Pleurocapsa sp. PCC 7327: one gene and its partner. The protein of the gene in region 1 binds, or shares a complex with, the protein of each later gene. Links are inferred from orthologs where the notes say so. Each region holds a gene or a part of one and is shown on either strand. Other genes may lie near its edges.

Evidence for each region.
Region 2: the proteins of prmC (region 1) and prfA are in contact, whole or in part, in a crystal structure (PDB 2B3T), measured with the Escherichia coli proteins. The link is inferred for Pleurocapsa sp. PCC 7327 from one-to-one orthologs.

Annotation. Positions count from the first base shown.
Region 1 is NC_019689.1:2,861,338-2,878,421, reverse strand. Bases 5,500-8,355 are described here. They hold prmC (peptide chain release factor N(5)-glutamine methyltransferase), read left to right. Parts: upstream 5,500-6,404; coding sequence 6,405-7,307; downstream 7,308-8,355. Other genes in these bases: PLE7327_RS12760 (sensor histidine kinase KdpD), read left to right, coding at 7,949-8,355; PLE7327_RS12765 (L-threonylcarbamoyladenylate synthase), read left to right, coding at 7,336-7,935; PLE7327_RS12775 (Tic22 family protein), read left to right, coding at 5,621-6,403. Outside these bases: PLE7327_RS12810 (sodium:proton antiporter), read left to right, coding at 1-955; PLE7327_RS26160 (hypothetical protein), read left to right, coding at 1,053-1,175; PLE7327_RS12800 (MBL fold metallo-hydrolase), read left to right, coding at 1,229-2,869; PLE7327_RS12795 (DUF6679 family protein), read right to left, coding at 2,933-3,241; PLE7327_RS26155 (hypothetical protein), read right to left, coding at 3,279-3,413; PLE7327_RS12790 (alpha/beta fold hydrolase), read right to left, coding at 3,542-4,462; PLE7327_RS12785 (GNAT family N-acetyltransferase), read left to right, coding at 4,622-5,146; more of PLE7327_RS12760, read left to right, coding at 8,356-8,767; PLE7327_RS12755 (GNAT family N-acetyltransferase), read right to left, coding at 8,727-9,197; rpsJ (30S ribosomal protein S10), read right to left, coding at 9,622-9,939; tuf (elongation factor Tu), read right to left, coding at 10,092-11,321; fusA (elongation factor G), read right to left, coding at 11,421-13,496; rpsG (30S ribosomal protein S7), read right to left, coding at 13,650-14,120; rpsL (30S ribosomal protein S12), read right to left, coding at 14,296-14,673; PLE7327_RS12725 (iron-sulfur cluster assembly accessory protein), read right to left, coding at 14,799-15,128; PLE7327_RS12720 (cupin domain-containing protein), read right to left, coding at 15,391-15,786; PLE7327_RS12715 (DUF3747 domain-containing protein), read right to left, coding at 15,983-17,084. UniProt on the Escherichia coli protein: Methylates the class 1 translation termination release factors RF1/PrfA and RF2/PrfB on the glutamine residue of the universally conserved GGQ motif, i.e. on 'Gln-235' in RF1 and on 'Gln-252' in RF2.
Region 2 is NC_019689.1:3,749,453-3,759,579, forward strand. The notes cover bases 80-2,984. They hold prfA (peptide chain release factor 1), read left to right. Parts: upstream 80-926; coding sequence 927-2,042; downstream 2,043-2,984. Other genes in these bases: rpsI (30S ribosomal protein S9), read left to right, coding at 80-489; rpmE (50S ribosomal protein L31), read left to right, coding at 580-831; PLE7327_RS16890 (SGNH/GDSL hydrolase family protein), read right to left, coding at 2,198-2,984. Outside these bases: rplM (50S ribosomal protein L13), read left to right, coding at 1-76; more of rpsI, read left to right, coding at 76-79; more of PLE7327_RS16890, read right to left, coding at 2,985-3,139; PLE7327_RS16905 (ArsC/Spx/MgsR family protein), read right to left, coding at 5,356-5,784; PLE7327_RS16910 ((2Fe-2S) ferredoxin domain-containing protein), read right to left, coding at 5,952-6,536; PLE7327_RS16915 (CBS domain-containing protein), read right to left, coding at 6,622-7,251; putative nitrogen fixation protein NifT, read right to left, coding at 7,500-7,703; PLE7327_RS16925 (nitrogen fixation protein NifZ), read right to left, coding at 7,858-8,124; nifV (homocitrate synthase), read right to left, coding at 8,111-9,244; PLE7327_RS16935 (DUF2949 domain-containing protein), read right to left, coding at 9,284-9,559; PLE7327_RS16940 (Dps family protein), read right to left, coding at 9,738-10,127. UniProt on the Escherichia coli protein: Peptide chain release factor 1 directs the termination of translation in response to the peptide chain termination codons UAG and UAA.

The DNA of each region.
Region 1 (17,084 bases):
TCTGAACTGGCGACATAAGCTATTTTTGGCATGGGTGGCTCCTAGAGGCATCGTCGCTGCCTCAGTCGCATCCCTGTTTGCCATTCTCTTGACCCAGCAAGGAATTAATGGTGGCGATGCCATCAAAGCCCTAGTTTTTCTCACCATCGTGATAACCGTTTTCGTAGGCGGATTGACGGCTCGTTGGGTCGCCGGTTGGTTAAAAATTACCTCCTCCGAGGCAACGGGAGCGGTCATTGTTGGCTGTAACCCCCTAAGCCGCCTGATTGCACGCCTGTTTCAGGAGTCGGGCGAATCCGTCGTGCTCATCGACACCGATCCCGAAGCTTGTCAAAAAGCTGCGGCAGAAAACTTGCCCGTTTTTCAGAGTAGCGCTCTCGACCCCGAAGTATTAGAAGAAGCCGGGGTTCACTCCATGGGAACCTTTATGGCGCTCACCAGCAATGGAGAAGTCAACTTAGTCCTAGCGCAGCGAGCCGTAGAAGAATTCCAGCCACCTCGCGTCTTGGCAGTCTTTCCCAGCAATAGCCAGAGCAGCGTGACTAATAAAGCCAAAGTGAATCAAGCTTTCATCGAGCAACTGTCAATCAAAACCTGGAATCAGTATCTTAACGACGGTCAAGTGAAGCTAGGCACGACGATTCTCAAAGAGCCGGGATTGGAGCTACAACAAGCTCACTTACAAACCCTAATTCGTGCTGGAGAACTGCTGCCGCTACTCGTTAAAAGGGACAGAAGCCTCCAGGTAGTCAAAGCGACCGAAGAATGGCTCTGTGGCGATGAGATTATTTATCTCCTACACGATCCCAGACCTCAATTGTTAAAACGCCTTTCTGGAGGAACGCCGTCTTCCCGTTTGGCGCTAGAAAAGCTGCCGAAAGTTGAGGAAGTACCAGTCGTCGTTACTGTCTCCGAAACGGCTCTAGAAAACATTGCCGAACCCGCCAAGTCTTAAATTTTTCTGTCAATCGGGACTCAAGAGCGATAACCTAAGAAAAAATAGCGAAAGCTATCATAGATAGTGGGAGTCTCGCAACAGGAAGAAAATAATTATGGAAGTAAAAATGGTCATGGCGATTCTGACAGGGCTTTTTATTGTTAGTTCTCTGTTTTTCGGCACTAAGAATGGGTTTTACGATTCCGATAATTATGACGGCAATGGCTCGGCTCACTAGCGAGTGACTGGCGAATTGAACGCTTGCTCCAGTTCTCCTCCGTCAACGACAACATGAGTAAACGTCGCTCAGCTCCCGCCGATCTCCAAGATGGTTTGTCCTGCTTTCCCTATGGAGTAGGGCACGGTAACGAGGGAGTGTGTTTGTTAGTGACGATGGGAGCACATCGCATCCTCCTCGACTGCGGTTTAGCCGATATCCAACCGCTTCAAACCGAAGTAAAATCGCCCGCCGACCTTGTTTTATGCAGTCACGCCCACGCCGACCACGCGCGGGGATTGCTAGCGCTTCACGAGGCTTTCCCCGAACTGCCTATCTACGCTAGCGAAGTAACCATTCGGCTTTTGCCGCTCAACTGGCAAGATCGTCCTCCTCAAGAGATTCGTCAATTTTGTCAAGCTCTTAAATGGCGATCGCCAGTTGAATTATTCGACGACTTGACGGTGGAGTTGTTTCCGGCGGGACATTTACCGGGTGCCGCTGCTATTTTCCTGACTTATAAAACTCCCAAGCGCGCCTACAAGCTTTTCTACACGGGAGATTTTTCGCTCTCAAACTTTCAACTGGTTGAGGGCTTATCTATCGAAGCGTTGCGAGGATTAGCGCCAGACGTGCTAATTATCGAAGGCAGTTACGGAACAACCCGACACCCTCATCGCCGCCAGCAGGAAAAGCACCTAATGGAGCGCATTTATCAAGCTCTCGTCAGCGGACAGAACGTTCTCTTACCAGTGCCAACTCTGGGGTTAGGGCAGGAAATCCTTAAACTGTTGCGCTCCCATCACCAGTTTACGGGTCGCGATCTCGACATTTGGGTCGATGGCAGCGTCGCGCAAGCGTGCGATATCTATCTGGAACTACTGCCTCAGTTTCCCATCGCCGTCCAAAATTTTGCCAAACACCAACCTTTGTTTTGGGACGACAGAATTTGTCCCCGAATGCGCCGATTTCCCAGCCAAAAACTTCCGATTTTTGGTCAAGCTCCTTGTATCGTGTTAACGGATAACGCGGCTAATTTAGAAGACTATTGTTATTCTGGCTCTGGTTCTTGGTTAATTTTGGTACCCGAACGTCCTGGCGGTTCCTCGGCAACTGATGCCCCACAGATTGCGACTCTCAAAAAGTCCCGCCAGATCGCTGTTGAAAGTTATTTTTTAGCCGAACACAGCGATGGTCGCAACACCACGCAACTCGTTCACAATCTGCGGCCCCAGCACGTTATTTTTATTCACGGTTCCCCTCTTTATCTAGCTGACTTGACATCTTTAGAGGAGCTACAAAATCGCTATCAACTCCATTCTCCTGCTGCTGGAACTTTCGTCGAACTTCCTATCGGCGATAAGTTTATGCAACCTGCGGCTCCCTCGCCAACTGTTTATGAAGGCGAGCTAAACGAAACGGGAACTAGCGTTACGATTACCCTCCCCGACGCAATTACTGAAGATCCGCGCTGGAGTAATTTTTCCGATACGGGGTTGGTAGAAGCTCGCTGGCAGGGCGAAGAGTTAGTGTTGAGAGGGTTATCCCAGCGCGAGCTTTTGAGTCAAAGTAGCGAAGTCAGACGACTAGAAGATGTTGATTGCTGCGGCACGTGCCGCTACTGGAGAAGCCAGCGCTGTTGGAATCAAGCTTCTCCCTTGTATGGATTTAAAGTCACGCCAGAGGGCTATTGTCCGGTTTTTGAACCACTTTAGCGATCGAATCTATTAGTTGTAGAGTTGTAGGGGCGATTTGAGAATCGCCCCTACACTCACCGTTCACTGTTCTGAGTCGGGATAGCGAGGATAAATTTGCTCGGCTTCAGGGCATTCGTCTGAAACTGCGATTTCAGAACTCACTCGCGAGACAGAAGCTAGCTTTTGACTGATAGCACCAATACTTTCTAGACGAATCATTTCTTCCCACGAACAAATTTCATCGTCTTCTTCTGTTTCATAGCGAATCGTTACCAAATCGCCTTCTAAACCGACAATGCGAGCGCTTTCAATCCAGCGTTGTTGATCCCGCAAGAAAATACAAACTTCGCGTCCTTCGGTACAGAGTTGATAAATCTTGCGGTGTAGCATAGGCTTCTCCTTAGCAGGTAACTCGTCACTAAAATTACTAAATTAGTCTAGGTTGTTCCAACTTAACATCTGGAACGGCGATCGGATCGCTTCTGGCTATGGGAATTTTTGGCTTTATCTTGACATGAGATGCGATCGCGCCAATCATACGAGCTAAATTACTTTGATGCAAGTGTATCGCGTGCTAGCAATACTTAAGTCAGTAATTTTGCAGAATTTCTAAGCATCTAACTGCTTGCTGCTTCAGTGTTAATAATAACCCTCTCCTAGCTGGCTTTGGATTGCCATCACCCAAACCCCCTACTTTGAACTATGTTCTATTAGGATCTTAACAATTTTTGCCCCGACAATTTCAGGTTGCTCTATCATCGACAAATGTCCGCAATTGGGAATCTCAATCACATTGCCTCCATTGGCGGTAAAGAGTTGGTGAAAGCTGGCTAAATGCCGAACGTATTTTGGTTCCATCACATTATCTTTGTTCCCAGCCAAAAAATAGACGGGCTGTTGAAGGCGAGAAACCAATTGGGGAAGTAAGTGTACTTCGGCTTCTGTTGTCGTATCTAGCAACGATCCGATTGCCGCTTCTCCATCTGCCCGGACGAAATCGATAACCCGCTGTCTCCCCCAATGGCGAGCAAGCGGACGCGCTACCATCATGCGAGCAAATAAAAGGTCAATCAAAGGCAGAGAAGATAACCAACGCGGTCTCAGTTGAATCAATTGTTGCCCAGCCGTGCGAAATCGTTCAAATTCTTCTTTAATGTAAATCCCTCCGCCGGAATTCAGGCAAATCGCGCCTTTGACGATTTCCGGACACAGGTCTGCTGCCCACAGCGCAATGCTACCCCCAAGAGAATGCCCTATCAGCCAAGCTTTCTTTATCGCTAATTTTTCTAACAAAATGCTCAAATCTTGAGCATAAGCGGCTAATGAATAACAGGAATAGCCCTTGCTATCTCCCTCCCCCAACTTACTCCACTGAGGATTCGAGCAACTTTTTTGATGAGCTTCAACTGCTACTGGCTGCGAATCTCCAAATCCCCTAAGATCGTAAGTCAAACATTGATAGTCCGGCGATAGACCCTCGACGAGCGGTTTCCAATAGTTGCGACTTAATAACCAGCCATGAATGAAGACTAGGACAGGATTATCTGAATTGGAAAAGAGAGGCGTAAGCTCGTAAGCGTGTGGTACTCCCAATATGTCTATAATTGGCATATTTTCATCCTATCCCAACAGAGAGCCATTTGCTCGCTAGAGGTAGAATAGACTAAGCTAGAAAATTTTATTCTCCTTACGAGTCTCAGAAAAATTTTTCCGGCTAAATTCAGTATAAATTAAAGAAAATTCTCAAGCAAAAGCAACAGCCGCATTGGCATGGTTTTTTGGAAACGATTATTTAGCAATTCGGAAACGGTTACGACCTCTGGAACAACTCAGTTCGATGGAGAATTGTTAGAGTTGACAGACGATCCTCTAAGTCAGTCTCGTATTGTATTTAGCACCGAACGAGATCTCGATCTTTACGAACTCGAAGAACTTTGCGATGCCGTCGGTTGGGCTAGACGACCTCTACGAAAAGTCAAAAAAGCCCTTGAATGCAGTTATCTAGTCGTCTCTATGTGGGAAGTTAGGAACAATAGGCGGCGTTTGATTGGGTTTGCTCGCGCTACGTCAGATCACGCTTTTAATGCCACGATTTGGGATGTCGTCGTCCATCCGACCGTTCAAAAACAGGGATTGGGCAAAGCTTTGATGAAATATACCATCAAAAAGCTCAGAAGTGATGATATCAGCAATATCACTTTGTTTGCCGATCCCCACGTGGTTGACTTTTATCGCCGACTAGGGTTTGTTCTCGATCCGGAAGGGATTAAAGGAATGTTTTGGTATCCCAACTAATTTCTGATTTTTAAATCCTTTTGAATTTGGGGCGATTTAGTCTATACTGGATGAAGCGACCGGGATGTAGCGCAGCTTGGTAGCGCGCCTGCTTTGGGAGCAGGATGTCGCAGGTTCAAATCCTGTCATCCCGATTACGGCTCGGAAAAATTGGTAAAAGAAACTTTCTGAGCTGGCATCAATCGAACATCCGTAAAACATGGAAATCTAAACTTCCAGTTGTTTACTATTTTTTTACAATTTTGTCCTAGGATACCCTAAGATCGGAGGGGAACTTTAGCTAGTCTCTCGAAGTCAGAAAGAAAAGTTGGTATTGAAAAAATGCCCGATTAATTCGCAATAAGCTCCTAGAAAACGTCATAGCGATGAAATTCTAGAAGACCTAATAAGCTATAGAGGATTTAGAGCTTAGTTAGTCAAAATTTTTCCGATAAATCATCTATATTTAAGCAAAAAATTTGAGGTAAAGCCATCATGAAGTCATTAATCCGTTGGAGTGCTACCCTGGGATTGGTCGGAAGTGCGATTTTAGGGGTTGGCTTTGGTCAAGCCGCTAAGGTATTGGCTCTTCCCCAAGACCAAATTATCAAAACTCTACAGCCAGTTCCAGTATTTACAATTGTGGACGCACAAGGCGCTCCTATAGTGAAACAGCACGAAAATAAACAGGTAACGGGAGTATTTATCAGCCAACAAGACGCCCAGAATTTTTTTCAACAACTGCAACAGCAAAATCCAGAACTGGCGAAGCAAGTTAAGGTTCAACCCGTATCTCTGGGAGAAGTTTATAAGTTCTCTCAGTCAATGGAAGGCAAACCCGACGGATTAAATATTGACTATGTGCCAATGAATGATGAAGTCGAGTTGGCAAAGCAAGTCATGAATCAAAATGGACAACAGTATCCAGAAGGGGTAGTGCCGTTATTTGTCGCTAGAGTTGGCAAAGAACAAGGGTATCTAATGATCGAACGGAATAACGAGTCAAGAATTCCCTTCTTTTTTGAAAAAGCACAACTGCAACAGTTGCTAGAGCGCTTCAAAAAGGAAAAACCCGATTTGGCTTCAACTGTGAAGATTGAAGTCATTCCTCTGGAAATTATGATTGCGACGATGAAAGAAAAGAATGACGAAATGCTAACTAAAATTGAGTTAGTTCCTTCTCAAGAGTCGCTACAATTTATTCAATCTACTATCCAAAACCGAGGTCAAGGTAATCCCCAAGGTCAGCCAGCCCCTCAAAATCAACAAAAGAAATAAATTGGAGTCGCTAACGGTATCGGGTCAAGAACTCGCTCTCTGGCGCGACCGAGCCAAGCAAGATGCGATCGCTGCTGGGGTTTCTCCCGATGAAGTCGATTGGTTGCTAGAGGAAGTAGCAGGTCTAGACAAACTATCACTTCGTTTGGAGTCTTTTAAGGAGCGATCGCAAATTCATCTGAAGCAACCTTTATCAGTCTTAACCGAACTATGGCAGCAACGCCTACAAGATCGCATGCCCGTTCAGTATTTAGTAGGTGTTGCTCCTTGGCGACATTTCTCTCTAAAAGTGGCGACCGGAGTACTGATTCCTCGTCCAGAGACGGAATTGCTCGTCGATATTGCCGTTCGTGCCATCCAAGCTAGCCCAACGCCAGATCTGGTTTCGGGATATTGGGTCGATTTAGGCACGGGAAGCGGGGCAATTGCCCTCGGACTTGCCGAAGCTTTGCCCGATGCCAGGATTTATGCCACAGACACGAGTGCAGAGGCTTTAGCAATTGCCCGACAAAACGCGATCGCGCTGGGCTTTGGCGAGCAAATTAAATTCTGCCAGGGTTCTTGGTGGTCGCCGCTAGAAGCGCTTAAAGGTCGAGTTAGCGGCATGGTATCCAATCCACCCTATATTCCGACTGCTGAGATAGCTCGTCTGCAACCGGAAGTCGCTCGACACGAACCTCGCCTAGCGCTCGATGGAGGTAGTGACGGTCTCGATTGTATCCGTCATTTAGTCGAAACAGCTCCCGATTACTTGCGCCCTGGCGGCATCTGGTTAATCGAAATGATGGCAGGTCAGGCCGAGCAAGTCGTGCAACTGCTCCAAAAGCGAGGCTGCTACGACAAGATTCAGATTTTCTGTGACTTAGCAAATATAGAACGTTTTGCTTTAGCGTATCGTTGTTAGTAGTTATTAATTCAACAACTAACAACCAATGCCCAAAGTTTCTCAAGTCGAACTGGTTCGAGAAGCGCTTGCGGGTCGAGTCGTCAGTTTTCCTACCGATACCGTACCCGCTCTCGCTGCGCTGCCAGAAAATGCGGCGCTGATTTTTGCTGCAAAAAGGCGCTCTCAAGATAAGCCGTTAATCCTGATGGGGGCTTCTGAGGAGGATTTATGGCCTTATGTAATGGGGACGCCTGAAGAATTCGCGATTTGGCAACAAGTCGTCGATCGCTATTGGCCGGGAGCATTAACATTAGTCTTGCCTGCTTCCGAGCGCGTCCCCACGGCAATGAATCCCACCGATCCAACAACGATTGGCATCCGCGTTCCCGATAGCAGGATCGCTCGCGCCATTCTAGCCCAAACCGGACCGCTAGCAACGACCAGCGCTAATTTTTCAGGAGAGCCGCCTTTAGAAACGATGAGTGCCATAGAAAATGCTTTTCCTGACGTTTTAACCCTCGATTGTGCCGAGTTAAACGACAAAAAACAGGGAAGCGGTCTTCCGTCTACAGTGGCAAAATGGACAAGAAAAGAGTGGAAAATTTTACGTCGGGGAAGCGTACAAATTCTAAATATAGAATTGTGAATAGCAGCAATTTATGAATGAGATAGAGGCGCTCAAAGAAGAATTAAAGCAAACTAAGTTAGCTTATCTCATGGCAACCCAGCTCGGTCAATTTAAAAGTGGTTTTTTGGCGAGAACGGCGCACGAGTTGCGATCGCCTCTAAGCAGTTTGATTGGTTTGCATCAGATAATTTTGTCTAATTTGTGCGATAATCCTCAAGAAGAGAGAGATTTTCTCGCGCAGTCCTATCAATCTGCCCAACAATTTCTCAAACTTCTCGACGAACTGATCGAAGTTTCTAAGATAGACTGTGGCGCGATCGAGCTAGAAATTCAACCCGTTTACTTAACTCAAGTCTTTTTAGAGTTACATCAGTTCACCTACTTACAAGCTAAGAATCGCAGACTCGATCTAGAAATTGTCTCGCCGCCGCCAAATCTTCGCGTAATGGCAGACTACCAGCGCCTTGTACAAATACTTGTTAATCTCGTAGATACCAGCATTAGCTACCTCAAAGAAGGTAGGATTCGAGTTGTAGCGATTGCCGAACGCGCGTCCACAGAAAAACTTGCAGGTTGTGTCGATCTCGATTGTCCCGTCAATATTTGGTGCGAACCAATCGATTTATTCCAATCTACATCAGAAACCCCATCGATGCCACAACCTAATTTGGAAGAAACTAGCTTCTTGGCTCAAAATCTTCAAATGTCCTCAGGAATGAAATTGTGGGTTGCTCAAACCTTATTAGAGGCAATGGGAGGAAAGTTAGAGGTTTTAGAGATATCTTCTTCACAAGCAACTGCTCAAAAGATTACACGGTTACGGTGTCGGCTTCCCATAGTTCTGGAATAGGTAGGGGACTAGCGCTTGGAAAGTTGTGTAACACCATAGTGGTTGTCCTATTTTCCTGAAAGCCTATCCGTTCGTAGAAGCTTTGTTGATGAGTGGTCATCAAATAAACTTTCTCAACGCGATTAAGCAAAGGATGACTTAATACGGTCTCTACCAGCTTGCGTCCCAATCCTAGTCCCCGATAATCTGGGTGAATGACGACATCCCAAATCGTAGCGCGATAGATGCCATCGGATGTAGCTCTGGCAAAACCGATGGTGCGATTTGCATCCCAAACGGTGACAACTGGATTGCTATTGTTAATTGCAATTTCTAGATCTTCTATTTTTCGCTCGCGCGCCCAAAATGCGGCTAGGTTAAATAATTCTTGTAACTGATAAAGATCGATCGCCGATCTTTGAGCGCAAAATCGAATGTGGCGGCAATCCATTGTTGATAATCCCTACGACCTGTGTCCGATTAATGATTCTGTTGGAATCTAATTAAGCTAACCTATTCGGGAATTACTGGCAGACGATTGTGGCGGCATCTTTTGACTTAATTATTGTTTTAGTTTAGCTAGTTTTAGGATGGCTATTGAACCATCTTGTACTGCTAATATTTTATGTAAATTGTAGCGAGTTTGACAGAAAAATCAAGCGAATCTGATTTAAGTTATCTGGATTTCTTGACTTTTAACTTATCGTACTGACAAATAATACCAACTAGATCCCCAGCTCTAGCAACCGGATACCATTCGCGTATTCAAACAGGATCTGATGTAGTCATGCCGAGCTAGCAAACAGTTAGTAGCTATTAGTTATGGTTGGTAAGAACCAACTAACATCTTCTACTAACTACTCGCTACTAACTCCTTACAATTTCACTTCAATATCAACTCCCGCGGGCAAATCTAGCTTCATCAAAGCATCGATCGTTTTTGAAGAAGGCTGATAAATATCAATGATTCGACGATGAGTACGAGTTTCAAAGTGTTCGCGCGAGTCTTTATCAACATGAGGCGATCGCAGGACGCAATAGATTCTGCGCTTGGTTGGCAAAGGAATTGGACCGATTGCTGTAGCGTTGGTTCTATTTGCCGTGTCTACTATCTTTTCACAGGAGGTATCGAGCAGGCGACGGTCAAAAGCTTTCAAACGAATGCGAATTTTTTGTTGTTGAAGGGTTGCCATTTTCTTTCTTTAAATTGTCAAGGTTCTGTTAATGGTTTGTCATTTGTCATTTGTTTATTTGCGACAAATAACCGTTTCAAGATAGTAATGGAGCAGACAAAGTATTTGACTTTTCGACACTTATCTGCTCCGACTGCTTTAAGTAAGTTGTTCTACTTAAGGATTTTCGATACGACTCCAGCGCCGATGGTGCGTCCGCCTTCGCGAATGGCGAAACGCATTCCTTGTTCGATCGCGATCGGGTTAATCAGTTCGACCGTCATTTTGATGCGATCGCCAGGCATGACCATTTCTACTGCGCTGCCATCGTCTGCGGTGTAGTCTTTAATCGTTCCGGTTACGTCGGTCGTACGCACATAGAACTGAGGGCGATAGTTCTTGAAGAACGGGGTGTGACGACCGCCTTCTTCCTTAGTCAGAACGTAAACCTCTCCCTCAAATTGCGTGTGAGGGGTGATCGAACCTGGTTTGGCGAGTACCATTCCCCGTTCGACTTCTTCTTTCTTAAGACCGCGAAGTAGCAGACCAACGTTGTCTCCAGCTATACCTTCATCGAGAGTTTTCTGGAACATTTCTACCCCAGTCACCGTAGTGCTGCGAGTATCCTTAATTCCCACTAATTCAACGGTTTCACCGACCTTAATTCTGCCGCGCTCGATTCTTCCGGTTGCTACGGTACCGCGACCAGAGATTGAGAACACATCTTCTACTGCCATCAAGAAGGGTTTATCGACTTCGCGTTCTGGCGTGGGAATATAATTGTCTACCGCTTCCATGAGTTTATAGATTTGGTCAACCCACTCATTTTCCCCTTTCTGAATTTTGGGATTAGCAACCATGGCTTCGAGTGCCTGGAGGGCAGAGCCAGCTACGATTGGAATTTCATCCCCATTAAAACCATATTGGCTCAGAAGCTCTCTTACCTCAAGCTCGACGAGTTCCAACAGTTCCTCGTCATCGACCATATCTTTCTTGTTTAGGAAAACAACGAGGTTAGGTACGCCTACCTGTCTTGCCAGGAGGATGTGCTCGCGAGTTTGGGGCATAGGACCATCAGCCGCAGACACGACTAGAATAGCACCATCCATCTGAGCGGCTCCCGTGATCATGTTCTTCACATAGTCAGCATGTCCGGGGCAATCTACGTGAGCGTAGTGACGATTTTCGGTTTCGTACTCCACGTGAGCGGTATTGATCGTGATGCCCCGAGCTTTTTCTTCGGGAGCCGCATCAATTTCGTCGTATTTTCTGGCTTTTGCCTTACCCTGTGCAGCTAAAGTCATTGTAATTGCTGCCGTTAAGGTCGTCTTACCGTGGTCTACGTGACCGATAGTACCAATGTTTACGTGGGGTTTAGTTCGTTCAAATTTTGCGCGTGCCATGAATTATCGTTCCTTTTTTGATTCCGCTTCACATTATCAGTTATCAGGTTTTACCAGTGACCTACAAAAAAGCAACTGGTCACTGGTTACTGGTCACTGTTAGGCGTTCCCTTTGTTTTTCGCAATAATCGTCTCAGCGACGTTGCGAGGTACTTCTTCGTAATGACTGAACTCCATTGAGAAGATACCTCGACCTTGAGTTTTTGACCGGATATCGGTCGCGTAGCCAAACATTTCTGCCAGAGGAACTTTAGCAGTAACCTTGGCTAAGCCAGCTTCGGAGTTCATACCTTCAATGTTGCCGCGACGAGAGTTGAGATCGCCCATAACATCTCCTAAAAAGTCTTCTGGTACTTCTACCTCGACCTTCATCATCGGCTCTAAAATTACTGGAGATGATTTCATGACTGCATCTCGAATTGCCATCGAACCTGCAATCTTAAATGCCATTTCATTAGAGTCAACTTCGTGATAGGAGCCATCTACTAAAGTAACTTTAATGTCAATTAGAGGATAGCCAGCAACAATTCCCGATTCACAAGCTTCTCTGACTCCGTTCTCAACGGCTGGTATGTATTCTTTGGGGATTGCCCCCCCAACGATCTTGGAGACAAACTCGAATCCGCTCGCCGGTTCGCCTGGTTCGACTTCGATTACAGCGTGACCGTATTGACCTTTACCGCCGCTCTGCTTGATGTATTTACCTTCGGCTTTGGCAGGCTTGCGGATAGTCTCGCGGTAAGCCACTTGAGGTTGACCCACATTCGCTTCTACTTTATACTCCCGCAGCATTCTGTCAACGAGAATCTCTAAGTGCAACTCGCCCATTCCAGCAATGATGGTTTGGTTTGTCTCTCGATCGACGCTGACGCGGAAAGTCGGATCTTCGTCAGCTAGCGCCTGAAGAGCCTTAGAGAGCTTATCCATGTCTTGCTTGGTTTTTGGCTCTACTGCTACCGAGATAACGGGTTCGGGAATAAAGAGCGATTCTAAAATGATGGGATTTGCCTCGTCGCAGAGGGTATCTCCCGTGGTTGTGTTCTTCAAACCAATAGCCGCACCGAGATCGCCCGCGCGCAGTTCTTCAACTTCAATCCGCTCGTTGGATTTGAGGACGACTAGGCGAGAAATTCGCTCTTTTTGTTGTTTGGTGGAGTTGTAGACGTAACTGCCTTTTTGCAAGACTCCAGAATATACTCGCAAGAAGGTTAAACGTCCGAAGGGGTCAGCAGCTATCTTGAAAGCCAGTGCCGAGAAAGGTTCGTTATCGTCAGCCTTTCTGACTGCTTCGGTTCCATCTGGCAGAACGCCCTTAATAGCAGCAACTTCTGTGGGAGATGGCAGATAATCGACTACTGCGTCGAGTAGCAACTGAACGCCTTTGTTCTTAAAGGCGGAACCGCATAACATCGGTACGATCGAGCCGGCAATCGTCCCTTGGCGCAACCCTCTCTTGATTTCTTCGACGGTTAGTTCTTCGCCTTCTAAATACTTTTCAATCAGCGCTTCGTCGGTTTCTGCTACCGCTTCGATCAGCTTAGTGCGATATTCTTCTGCCAGCTCTTTCATATTTTCAGGGATCTCGGTATCTTCATAGTTCTTACCGAGGTCGTCTTTGTAGATTCTGGCATTCATCTGCACGAGATCGACAATTCCCTGGAAATCGCTTTCTGCGCCGATGGGAATTTGAATGGGGACGGCGTTCGCTCTCAGGCGATCGCGCATCTGCTCGTATACTTTAAAGAAGTTCGCTCCGGTGCGATCCATTTTGTTGACGAATGCAATCCGAGGCACTTGATAGCGGTCTGCTTGCCGCCATACAGTTTCAGATTGGGGCTGGACACCTCCCACCGAACAGAATACGGCAATTACACCGTCTAACACTCGCATGGAGCGTTCGACTTCGATAGTAAAGTCCACGTGACCGGGCGTATCGATAATATTAACCCGGTGGTCTTTCCAGCTCGTACTGATGGCGGCAGCAGTGATGGTGATGCCGCGCTCCCGTTCCTGCTCCATCCAGTCAGTAATAGCAGTCCCTTCGTGGACTTCGCCCAATTTATGAGCGACTCCCGTATAAAAGAGAATTCGTTCAGTTGTTGTTGTCTTGCCCGCATCTATATGCGCTGCGATACCTATATTGCGCACTCTCTCCAGCGGGATGCTACGTGCCACAGCTACCTCCTTTGTCTTGCCCAGCAAATATTAATCGTATCGTTAGGATTTGTTTACACCCTTTACAATTCTATACTTTTCTTTGTTGAAATTATTCAACGTCGTAGAGGAGGTGACCGTACCTCCTATTTTTAGAACTAGATTAGGCAGATTTTAGTATCTGTAATGAGCAAATGCTTTATTTGCCTCAGCCATCCGATGAGTTTCTTCTCGTTTTTTAATAGCTCCCCCGGTTTCGTTGGCGGCATCCATAATTTCATTGGCAAGTTTGCTTGCCATCGTCTTACCGCCTCTGTTGCGAGAATAATTAATCAGCCAGCGCAAGGCTAGGGTTGTTCCCCGTTCCGGACGCACTTCCATTGGGACTTGATAGGTTGCACCTCCAACGCGACGCGCCTTGACTTCCACTAGCGGAGTTAGATTTTTAATCGCTTTCTCAAATAATTCTATGGGATCGCTACTCGTTCGTTCTCCTATTGTTTTTAGGGCATCGTATACGATGCTAGAAGCCAGCGATTTTTTACCGCTTTTCATGACGCGCCGAATTGTCATATTAACAAGACGGCTATTGTATACGGGATCGGGGGGGATGGTGCGTCTTTTGTGACTAGATCGACGAGACATTGCTACTCTTTATCCTCGTATTGTTTAGAAATATTAGGAAGCTAGTTTTTGAGGTAAACAAACTAATTTTGCCTCCAAGCATTAATCTTGTCTTAAAACAAGATTGCTTAAGGCTGAGCTAATTATATTGTCTAATTAAAAATTAGACGACTCGACTAGGATTAGAAGAAATTAACTAAGCAGATTTTGGACGCTTAGTTCCGTATTTTGAACGACCTTGCTTGCGATCTTTAACCCCTGTCGCATCCAAAGTTCCGCGAATGATATGATATCTGACACCGGGCAAGTCTTTAACGCGACCGCCGCGAATGAGAACTACGGAATGTTCTTGTAAATTATGACCGATGCCGGGAATATATGCTGTTACTTCAAACCCTGAAGTCAAGCGAACCCTTGCTACTTTTCTCAAAGCGGAGTTGGGTTTTTTCGGCGTGGTCGTGAATACTCTGGTACAAACGCCTCGACGCTGCGGGCATTGCTTGAGCGCCGGAGATTTGGTTTTTTTGTTAAATTTAGCTCGTTCGCTGCGAATAAGCTGCTGAATAGTGGGCATGAGTTACTCGATAAAAGTTAGAACAAACTCCCAGTCAAAATGAAAATGGTTGACAAATTTCCATCCTACCGACATTAGAGCAGTTGTGTCAACCATTTTTATTAAAATATGCATTACGCGGCTTCCTAGACAGCGCAAGAGAAGGACAAAGCACAACCGCAAGTCGAAGCTGCATTGGGATTTTGAAAGCGAAAGCTACCTCCCATCAAGTCTTCGGCGAAGTCTAGCTTGAGATCTTTGAGGTAGGAATCGCTTTTCTCATCGACTAGGATAGAGATGCTTTGACTTTCGTAGGTGCGATCGCCGCTATGGGGCGTGTCGCAGAAGTCTAGTATATAGTATAAGCCGGAACATCCGCCCGTTTGCACGCCTAGACGAAAGTAGCTGCCAATTTTTTGACGACTTGCTTGCAAGCGCCTGATTTCATTGGCAGCAGCTTGAGTGAGATGGATCATTTATCGGTGATTAGTTATCAGTTACCAGTTACCAGTTATTCTATTTAATTTTGGATGACTATCGCTACGCTCAACATGACAGAGTCGAAGCCACCTCCGCCGCTCAATTGGCGGAGTATCTTCGACATTCTATACTTTTTAGACAACCTGTTAGTAGGGACGAGTTTATCGAAAAACGCTAGAGACTTACCTACAGTTACTGTCAAAAACCCGCCCGTACAGTGGTTAGTTTCCTCCTATCTTCCCTTGCTTCTCTATCTCTCTACTTGCGAGCATAGTCATCTTGGAAGCGAATGATGTCGTCTTCTCCCAAGTATTCTCCGTTTTGAACTTCGATGAGAATTAGCTTAATTACGCCTGGATTCTCCAGACGGTGTGGAGTACATTGAGGGACGTAGGTAGATTGATTGGCGCCTAAAATTTCTTCTTTATCTCCACAAATTACCCTAGCCGTACCGGAGACAACGATCCAGTGTTCGCTACGGTGATGATGCATCTGTAAGCTTAAGCGATGTCCCGGATTGACTTCAATACGTTTAATCTTATAGCCAATTCCTTCTTCGAGGGTCGTAAAAGATCCCCAGGGACGGATTTCGGTCGCTGCTACTCCCGTTTGCGTTACGGAGGTGAGCAGAGAAACTTCTTTGGACTGAACCATAGTTTGCTCCATAAACAACGTCGATCGCGAGACAATCAGAACTAACAGAGTGATAAATCACCTTAGCATAAGATAACAATAGGCACAGGAAAGTTGTCATCTGGGTAACAAACAATTCGCGCGATCTTTATCAATTCTTCACATTAAAGGCGCGGTCTAGTAGCCTATTAATTCCGTTTGCCTACACCGTTTTCATTCAGTTGGTCGGTTGCTGGGGATTTGAATTGACACAGTTAAGCATTCGCAAAGTGGCTGCTGCTGCGTAGTTACGAAAGGCGGGAGCGTTAGGAGCAAAGGCAGTGCCCTTTTCGTTAACTGGAGAAGCAACTTGGCAATAAGCTGACATTTGGCTGACCAAGGTTTCAGCCCAGTGTCCGGCTGTATCGGAGAAAGTTTTTGGCGTCTCCTTAGCTGGCAATTGTGCTGACGAACCGCGCTGAGTTTGGGCATATTTTGCTGCCTTCTGCAACACGGCTACTAACTCGGCTCTAGTCACTTCTTTAGTCGGTTTAAACGTCCCGTCGGGATAGCCGCTAACGATCTGATTTTTCTTTGCCCATTGAATCTTGGCAGCACTCCAGCGCGAACCATCTACATCAGTATAAGGGTTCTCAGAAATTCGGTCGGCAACGCTCACCTTGGTTTCGGGTACGGTTTTGAGAGCATCGACAATCATCGAAACCAATTGCTCTCTGGTAAGGGCAACTTCGGGACGGAAAGTACTATCTTCCTTAAAACCAGCGATAAATCCTTTGGCTACTGCTTGTTCGATCTCAGCTTTGTAGATGTCGTTGCCGATGTCTGTGAAAGCGATCGCTGGGGCGGGAGTATGATTGGGAGGTAAAGAACCGCCAGCCGCTACAATTGCTTCTCCATTGCCGCTGAAATAGAAGTGACCGAGTTCTTTGCCATCAAAGGCTCTTTTTGAAAATTGCCAGCCCGGTTCGAGAACGAACTTAAGAAATCCCTGACTCAGACCCCTCGTTCTAGCGACGACAATTTCTGATCCGCCCGTTCTAGGCGTTCCGACTAAGAAAAGTTCGCTATTGCGAGGAACGACGCTCAAGAGATAATTCAAGCCGTAGTCTCGACCGTCAATCCGAATGGAATAGCCGTTACTATCGGTAGCGCGCCGACAATGCCCGGTAAAGTCAAATTTTAACAATAGGGGTTCTACTACGACTGGATTGGCACCGCTTTCGCTCCAGCACTGTTTTTTGCCTGGAATTTGCTCGATCACGAGCAAGTCGTATTTATTGTTGCCATAGGGTCTGGCAACGGCAATCACTTGACTTTGG
Region 2 (10,127 bases), 880 kb from region 1 along the record:
GGGATCGACGCATCCCCACCAAGCCCAAAAACCCGAAGAACTAAAAATTAATACTATTCCAACCGGAGGGAACTAATGCAAGCAACAGAATCTCAAGATAAAGTCGTCTATTGGGGAACGGGTCGCCGTAAATCTTCTGTGGCAAGAGTTCGTCTCGTTCCCGGCAGCGGACAGTTGATTGTCAATGACAAACCCGGAGAGATCTACTTCAATAGAATCCCCGGTTATCTACAAGTTATTAAAGCTCCTTTGGAAACCCTGGGTCTAGAAAATGAATACGACATTTTAGTCAAAGCCCACGGCGGCGGACTGACAGGACAATCTGATGCTGTTAAACTAGGAGTAGCTAGAGCTTTATGTCAACTCGCGCCAGAAAATCGCCAACCGCTAAAAATTGAAGGGTATTTAACCCGCGATCCCCGCGCTAAAGAGCGCAAGAAATACGGCTTGCACAAAGCTCGTAAGGCACCTCAATACTCTAAGCGATAAAATTAAATTGTCATTTGTCATCGGTCATTAGTCATTCGTAAAAAAACAAAGGACAATTAACAAATGACAAGGGACAAATAGGAAATAACTATGCCAAAACCTGACATTCATCCCACTTGGTATCCAGAAGCAAAAGTCATTTGTAATGGCGAGGTCGTCATGACCGTTGGCTCCACCAAACCCGAAATTCATGTCGAGGTTTGGTCGGGCAATCATCCCTTCTTTACCGGAACGCAAAAACTGATCGATACTGAAGGACGAGTCGATCGCTTCCGCCGCAAATACGGAACGCTCGGTAAAACCGACCAGAAAAATAAAGCTTCTAATGCAAAAGAAAAATAGCGGCTCGATTGACTTGTCTTGACCCAGCAGAAATTCTGCTGGGTTAGCCCTGTCTATCGCTCAGTCGAGCTATTTTTGTATTAGGAGCAACTTCCATGGCTGAATCTTACTTACTCGAAAAACTACAATCCGTCGAACAAACTTTTAAAGAATTGACCCGCCGCCTTGCCGATCCGGATATCGCCACCAATCCAGAAGAGTTGCAGCGAGTCTCGAAGGCGCGTTCTTCTTTGGAAGAGACGGTTAATACCTACGAAACTTGGAAAAAAACCAAGGAAGACTTAGCCGGAGCCAGACAAATTCTGAAAGAATCTGGCAGCGATCCAGAATTAAGGGAAATGGCTGCTCTAGAAGTCGAAGAATTAGAGGAAAAATTAGCCCAGCTAGAAAAACAGCTCAAAATCTTACTCTTGCCTCGCGATCCCAACGATGATAAGAACATCATGCTAGAAATTCGCGCTGGGACTGGCGGGGACGAGGCAAGTATTTGGGCGGGCGATTTGGTGCGTATGTATTCGCGTTATGCTGAGTCCCAAAATTGGAAAGTTAAACTCGTCAGCGAGTCGCTAGCCGAATTAGGAGGTTTCAAAGAAGCCATTCTGGAAATCCAAGGCGATCGCGTTTATAGCAAACTAAAATTTGAAGCGGGCGTTCACCGAGTTCAGCGAGTGCCTGTCACGGAAGCAGGCGGACGAGTCCATACCTCAACGGCAACAGTAGCGATTATGCCAGAGGTGGATGAGGTAGAAGTCGAGATCGATCCCAAAGATATCGAAATAAAAACGGCGCGTTCTGGCGGTGCTGGAGGACAAAATGTTAATAAGGTGGAAACAGCAGTAGACTTGATCCACAAGCCGACCGGAATCAGAATATTCTGTACAGAAGAGCGATCGCAATTGCAAAACCGCGAGCGAGCCATGCAAATTTTGCGAGCTAAGCTCTACGAAATGAAGCTGCAAGAACAGCAAGAAGCAGTGACTTCCATGCGGCGATCCCAGGTGGGAACGGGAGCGCGGTCGGAAAAAATCCGCACTTATAACTACAAAGACAATCGCGTCACCGATCACCGATTGGGACAAAACTTTAACTTAGCCGCTGCTTTAGAGGGAAACCTAGAAGACATGATTCAGGCTTGTATTGCTCAGGATCAGCAAGAACGTCTAGAGGAATTAGCCACTTCTCCTACAACGGCTGAGGTATTGAGTAATTGACGCTCTGTTAACCTAGGCATGGGAGTCACCTCCCCATGCTTGGCTCCAGGAACTGGACATGAAAGTTGCCCCTTCATCCGGCTCCTCTCCGCGTTGACCCTTGTCATAGGTACTAATATCAATTTTTACTTCTATCTGTAAAATTTTTCCGATCTCTAAAGAACAGATGAGGCAGCTTCACCTAAAACGCGGTGAATTGCGGCGGTAGGGTGAACATTGTCCCAAAAGAGATACTGGTCTGGATTTGCACCACTTGCAGGAGCTACACTCAAAAATGGTCGATCCACAACGGTAAGCCCAAATCTCTGCGGTTTGGCGATCGCGCGATCGAACAAACTGTTAACGTCAAACAAGGTTATATTGACATCATCAGGTAATTTTTTTTCTAACTTATCTAAGTTTTTTGCCAACAAACTATTGTGTCTGTTGCTTATCTTTGTAAGAGCCTCGGAAGAACGGACAATCTTTTCGCCGAATACGTCCCCTCCTGTGAGTGCGCCTGGAGTTCTACCCAAATCGGGCAAGTTGGGGATGAGAAAATCACGTCCGCCGCGTTGGTAAAGAGATTTGATGCTGTCTGTGATATTCTCGACGACATCTTTGGGTTTGGCACTTGAGTCAAAGAAATAATCGTTTGCCCCACCCCAAATAACAAATAGGTCATTGGCATCAGCCGATTTTTGGAAGCGGTCGTGGTCTTGAGTAAACTGAGCTACCTGATCTACCACTGTTGGCAACAAACCGCGATTGCCCGTGTTTCCTTCCGTTTCCGTGCCTCCATAGGCAAAGTTGACGCTTCGATCTATAGTTTTGCCGTCGAAAGAGCCAGTCACGGATAAATCGGTAGAAGCGGTAAGATCGTCTACTCCCAAATTCTGTGCCAGAATTTCTACCCAAGTAGATCCGTTTGTAAAGCGTCCGTTGAAGTACGGAGGACTAGGAGGTGCGCCGATAAGTTTAAATGTGTTTCCTATATCAGAGAGACTATCTCCGAAAATGTAGAGATCGTCAATGCCGTTTGTTTCCGAACTCGCCAATCCTACAAGAGGCTCATTACTTTCTAAGCCAGTGAGATTATCGTTATTGTTTTCCGGCATTTTTGTTTTTTTAAGGAAAAATCACGAAAAATATATCATATGTCGGAATTTTTAGGACTATTTTTAAATTATGATTCTGATTAGTTAAATTTACTTTCTTAAGCTGCTTTTATTGATACTTTAAGTTGCATAATTGCAAACTAGCAAATATGTAAATTAGTATCTGGCAAGTAAAACAATAGAGCCTCTAGAAAAATACTATTCATCAGACTCGCACCAAATATAGGATCCCCGAAGAAAGGCTTTCTAAACTCGTTCCCAGGCAGCAGCCCCTTTATCGAGAAGAGCGCGGTTCTAGCTTGAAAAAACAAGAGGTAAAGATGGAAATTGAGGATTTAATCTTCGATATTTCACTTAATTCTTTTGACAATAAAAAAAGGCGATCGCAGCCAAACCCGATAAAGATTTCCCATGCGATCGCCAATTTCGAGCAATTCAGTTAAAACCTAGTCAGAATGTAGAGCAGCGAGAAAAGGATAATCCAGATGATATCGACGAAGTGCCAGTAGATTTCTGCCATTTCTACGCCGACGTGTTTAGCAGCATTATAGTGACCTTGACGGCGCGATCGCCACAATACGTCCAGGATTAACAAAACCCCAATAGTAACGTGAAGGCCGTGAAATCCAGTCATCAAGTAAAAACAGTTGGAAAAGATATTAGTCGTCAACCCATAACCGAGGGTTAGATATTCGTATACCTGACCAGCTAGGAATACAATCCCCATCAGGGCAGTAACGATACGATATACCAAAGCCACAACCCACCAACATCTCCTTTCTTGATGGCTACATCGCCTTGGTAGATGACGAAACTGCTAGACACCGGAATAATTGTATTGATTGCAGGCAATAATAACTCGACTTCGGTTCCTTCTGGAGGCCAATTGGCAGCCGCACATCGGTAAATTAATTAGGCAGCAAACATCTCCCCAAACATTAAAGATTCAGAAACCAGGAAGACGAGCAACCCCAGTACTCGATAATCGGGATGTTCTGCATGAGCAGTAGCTGCAATGGCATGAGGGGTTGAGGAGTTGGAAATTATCGGAGATTCAACAGTCGATCCTTGCATAGATTTCTTTTGTTGTTTGATAGTTGAGAGTAGTTAGTAGTTAGTGGGAAGCTTTAAACTAACTACTAACCAATAACTAATTAATTCTTTAACTCCGAACTTACTTCTGAGAGTATCTCCGATACGGATTCGCTTTCGTCAACGCTGAGGCTGTCAATGCCATAATCGTAAGGCCCTGCCCAGAGAACAGGAGGTTCCTCAAAGTTTTCGATCGCGGGTGGAGAAGTGGTTTGCCATTCCAGAGTCAATGTCTGCCAGGGATTGCGACCCGCAACTTCCCCAGCTCTCCAACTCCAGAGAATATTAACAATGAATGGCAAAACGGAGATGCCCAAGATATAGGCACCATAGGTACAAATCTCATTAAGTGGCGTAAATTGCGGGTCGTACATGGCTACCCGTCGCGGCATTCCTTTCAATCCGAGTTCGTGCATCGGCGAAAAGGTGAGGATGGTGCCGACAAAGGTAAGAGCAAAATGAATGCGTCCCAAAGTTTCGTTGAGTTTGCGTCCCGTCATTTTGGGGAACCAGTGATAAATTCCCGCGTAAATGCCAAAGACGGAACCGCCAAAGAGGACGAAGTGAAAATGAGCGACCACATAGTAAGTGTCGCGAACGTGAACGTCAAAGGGAGCAGTTCCCAGAGTAACGCCACCGATCCCGCCGAAGACGAACATTGCCAGCAAACCGATCGCAAATAGCATGGCACTGGTAAAGCGAATTTTACCACCCCAGATTGTAGCGACCCAACTGAAGATTTTTACGCCCGTAGGCACGGCAACCATCAGGGTAGAAATGGTCAAGAACATCCGCATCCAAGGTGGGGTGCCGCTGGTAAACATGTGGTGTACCCACGTTGGGCTATTAAAACCGGAGATTGGTTATCGTCTCATCGTCCTCTCAAGGTTAAGAAACATGGACGACAGCAAGCTAGCGTTTTTCGTTATGGCTTTGATTATCTTCGCTCTATTTTCACTGATTTGGATTTGAAATCCAACGACTTTCTCTACTCTTTACAATTTTTGTCCTGTACTTAAAGAAAAGTGGGAGAGATAAGGAGGATGCGGAAGATGATTAGACCACATGTGGCACTCTAACAAGCAGAAATTTAGATGAGAAATCCAGGGACAAATGACAAATGACTAACCCTTAGTAGGACAAGGAGTTTGTTCGTGAGAGCGAGGACAAGTTTCTATATCTCCAATCATACTAGGTTCGGGTGTTAACCCAATCCAAGCATCAATTTGTTCGGGATTGAACCCGACTTGACGAATTTTTCCTACCTGAATTAACGGACGACGAATTAACAGAGAATCTTCTATCATCAATTTCAAGGCAGTTGGCTCGTCTAACTCTAAAGGATTAATCTCTCCTGATTTGATACGAGGTGCAGTGTAATTGAACCACTCACTAACAGGTAAATTGCCAAAAAATAGACGCAAATTTTCTGGTTTCCAAGGTTCTTTTAATAAATTATGAACCTCCAACTTATGTCCAGCAGCATATAGTAAAGCTTTCTGCTTCGCATTATTAATACAACCAGGTTTTTCGTAAAAAACTACTTTAGCCATAACTCACCTCAGTTTTGGATTGACAGGTATTTATCCAACAACCCGCCTGCCAATTAATTAGCAGGCTAATAGCAAAAGTTCTCTCAAGAGAACTGCTTATAGCACTGAGTCCATTTAAATAGACTTTAGCTATGAGCAAGGAAATTAATTTCCTTGCAGGTAATCGTTTACTTACAAGAAATGCAGAAATGCTTCTCCAAAAACGAAAGAATACTATCAAGATCCATGCGATCGCAGCGAGTTTCTTTTTCTCCTGGCATTAAAATAAAATTTGGCGCTTTTTTACAGCGTTTTTGACAGCCAGTTCGTTCGATCTCGACATGATTTTGCAATCCTAACTCAGACAAAGCTTGTTCTATTTTTTCATGTAAATGCTTGCCCCCTCGCTTGAGACAGCCTGACTTGTGACACACTAAAATTTTGGCTTTAGATTTACCTTTTTTGGAATAGCTAATTTCTTCAAGATTGTCTGGCATTGGTTCGCTTTGGCGGCTGAGGTTAATAATTCGAGTAGCTTTGAGTTTATGGATGCCTGTCTCTGGTTTTAAGGTTTCATCGCCGATAATTTTAAGGCGATCGCCAGGAACAATATTTAAATCTACAATTTCCCGTCGTAATGACTTAGATAGCTTAATAGGAAATCGCTCCTCGCCAATCGCAATGCGCACATATTTGGGCGTACCTTTCGACCAATCGAGAAATTGAATAAGTTCCCCTTCGACTTGAAATTGAAATTTCGTTTGTGGCAACATAGTTGTCTCTAAGGAGGTAAGAGTTTGCGCTCGCCTTGTTTTTTTCCCGAGGCGGGGATTGCCCGCCCCAGGTTTTTATACCTAATTAGGTTGTCGTTTCAAGTACCTGATGGCGCACTTGCAAAATTTCTGGATGTTCTTGACAGAACGCCTGGAAAGGTGTTGTATCGGGAATGACTGTTCCTTCTTGATAAGCTGCCTCAGCTTCCAAGTCTTCTACCAAAGCCCAAGCATCAATGCATTCCTGAGAAGTTGCGCCTTTTGCCGCACTAATTGCTTTTGCTTCCTCGATGGCTTTTTCCAGTTCTCGCCGCAATAGAGGGACTTTAGGATTTTCCAAGAAATCGCCTTTAAAAAGAATGTCGCTCTCTGAGACTATGCCCAATAGCCCGCCCTGAATAACGGGAGCAATGCGAATGCCCGTATTGGCAAACAGTCGCGCTACATACTCCACGCCCAGATCGGGGTTAACTACAATACAGGGCTTGGTCATAATTTCGTAGACGCGAATTGTTTGGGGATCTTTCCCATAAGCAATTACTTTGCTGACAATATCGGAGTGAGTAACGATGCCATAAGCATCTTGACTATTGCGAAGATCGACAATTAGCGCCCGCAGTTCTTTAAACTTCATCAATTTTACTGCTTCTGCTATTGTCGCCGAACCTCGAATGGTGGCTACATCATAACTCATGATATCGGATGCCCTCAGCATAGAATTAACTCCTCTCAAAATTTGAGCATTGAAAAAATTGGCGTACTCAACTGCCAGTAACTAAATAGATCGCCCCACTCAGAATCTAAAGTTAAAGAATATGACGGGGTGACAAGCAATCTGAAATCTTGGCAAGGCAGAAAGCAGAAGGTAAGAACTTCAGGAGTTTTAGAGTCATCTCATCCTCAGCATTTATGCGCAAAATCAATCGACTTCAGAAAGGATGTCACCCTGCCAGATTCAGACTTTTATGCGATTTTCCTTGCTTCAGTCGTTATTGGTAACTTTAACGGTTCTTCGAGTTTAGAAAACAGAAGTTCCCAACCATTTGCTAAGGTCATCAGTATGCCCTCTTGCATTACAGTTTCTTTGACAACTTCTTCTTCTAAATCTTTTTTAGGCACGTAAACCGACAAGTGTCCGGCAGGATTTTTGTGCAACATTACTTTCATGGCAATCTCCTTTTTCAGTTAATATTTGTCCTTTGTCCAAGGTCATTTGTCATTTGTCATTTGTCACTTATCCAATATCATTTGTCTAGTATCGAAAGTCCTTTGTTTTTACTTCCGACTTCCGACTTCCGACTTCAACAATGACCAATGACGATTAATCAACGGCTTCCAATTCCTTTGTGCGGCAACCGACGACTACATCGCGATCGATAAAATGCACCGCATAGATGTAATAGCTTTGCAAATAAGTACCGATGCTGACGACGTAGCCTTCATCTCCTTTTTTGGCGAGGACTTCACCAATGTCTCTACCGGGAAACGTTCCGTCATTGCGAATTAGCTTGCGAACCCTAACTTTCTGTTCCATGTTGAAAGCTGGGGGATCGTCTAATTCGATTTCTCCTGGGTTATACAATCCCATTGGCTATACTCCTTTTCGGGACGATATCGAGCAATTCTTCTACGGTTAAACTGCGTTTGAGATTGACTGACATATGTCTGACGGCATCAATAACGGATTGCGCTTCTTCTCTGGTTAAGGTGATGCCATGCTCTTTAAGAAGCGTCAATACTAGATGTCTTCCCGAATGCTTGCCGACGACTAAGCGGCGTTTCCAACCAACTTCATCTGGTGAAAAAGGTTCATAAGTGGCGGGATTTTGCAAAACGCCGTGGGCATGAATGCCGGACTCGTGAGCAAAAGCATTTTCACCGACGATCGCTTTCCAGGGAGAAACGGGACAACCGGACGCGGCGACGACGAATTGAGATAATTCTCGCAATCGCTCGGTTTTGATGCCCAAGTCAACGCCATAGATGCGTTTGAGTGCCATGACGATTTCTTCTAGGGCAGCATTTCCCGCTCTTTCGCCCAATCCGTTGACAGTTGTATTGACGGATGTCGCTCCCGCACGCAGCCCCGCTAGGGCGTTGGCAGTGGCGAGTCCGAGATCGTCGTGGGTGTGCATTTCAATGGGAATTGACAGCCATTTGGTCAGTTGGCTGACTTTTTCAAAGGTAGTCACGGGATCGAGAATGCCTACCGTATCGCAAAAGCGAAACCGAGAAGCGCCCCACTCTTGAGCAGAGAGTGCTACATCGAGAAGGAAAGTTTCGTCTGCACGAGAAGAGTCTTCTCCGCCAACGGATATCCACAAACCGCGATCGCAAGCATAGAAAATTGCCTCTCGCAGGCGATTGAAAATCAGTTCGCGATTGCCACCAAATTTAGCTGCAATCTGAATTTCTGAGACAGGAACGGAGATATGTACCCGTTGCAAACCACAGGCAATAGAAGCTTTAACATCGGAGCGAACAGCTCGATTCCAGCCAATTAATCGAGCGTTCAGCCCCATTTCTACAATAGCGGAGATTGCCGTAGCTTCAGAACCGCCCATTGCCGGAATGCCGACTTCGAGTTCAGAGATGCCGATCGCATCGAGCAGCGTAGCTAGGGCAACTTTTTCTTCTAGGGTAAAGGCAATTCCTGCGGCTTGTTCCCCATCCCGTAGCGTCGTGTCATTAATTTGAATCGAATTCATTATTGCTCCCTAATGTGAAAGCGGACAGGTAAAGCCTCTTCAGTGGAAGGCGGCTATGAGAGGACAGATTTTGGCTTTTTTGCCTTCTGCTCTCTCAAGCAAATGTTTTACGCCTAATGCAGCTTGACTGTCGAACCAATCAAAGATTCGCTGTAGCTGTTCTAGGGAAATAAAGCCATACTGCCAGAGGAGCATGGCTAAGGGATCGTTGGATTGTTGCCTTTTTTCTGTGACCATCGCCAAGTCTGCCTTGGGGATGGCAAGTTCTTCATGCAAAAATTGATGAAATTCCGTAAGTGAAGAATTGGATTCCATGACAGCACCATTTTCAGTTACCAGTTACCAGTAGAGACAAACGGCTGTTTGCTCGTACAGTTACTAATGATTTAAAGGGTGAGAGATGAAGTGTGGATTTGACTTAACCTTATGTTGAACTCGTTTTATCTTTCTCCTTCAATTCTTCATCCTTGATTCTTTATTGGATAACCGATCGCTATCTAGCAAGTTTGACAAAGCTTACAGTCAAGCTATCTTCTGCGAGGAAGTGTTCGAGATGGAAAGCTCTGTCTTCGGTTGCGAGCAGGATTTGTTCGTAGAGATAGCGAGTAGCGCGATCGCCCACGCTTTCGGCTTGATTGGCTTGACGGCGAATTAAGTTAATGACGGCTTGTTCGGCTGCTAGATCGTGTTCTAGCATCTGACGCGCCCTAAAAATACCATCTTCTTCTTGGGTAAAACAGCACAATTCGGCAAGTTTGCCAAAGCTGGCGACTGGCGTACCGCCCAAACCATTCAAGCGTTCTCCAATATCGTGAACGTGGTCTGCAACTGCCCCATAGCTGTCTTGGAAAAACTGATGTAATTGATAAAATTCAGACCCCTC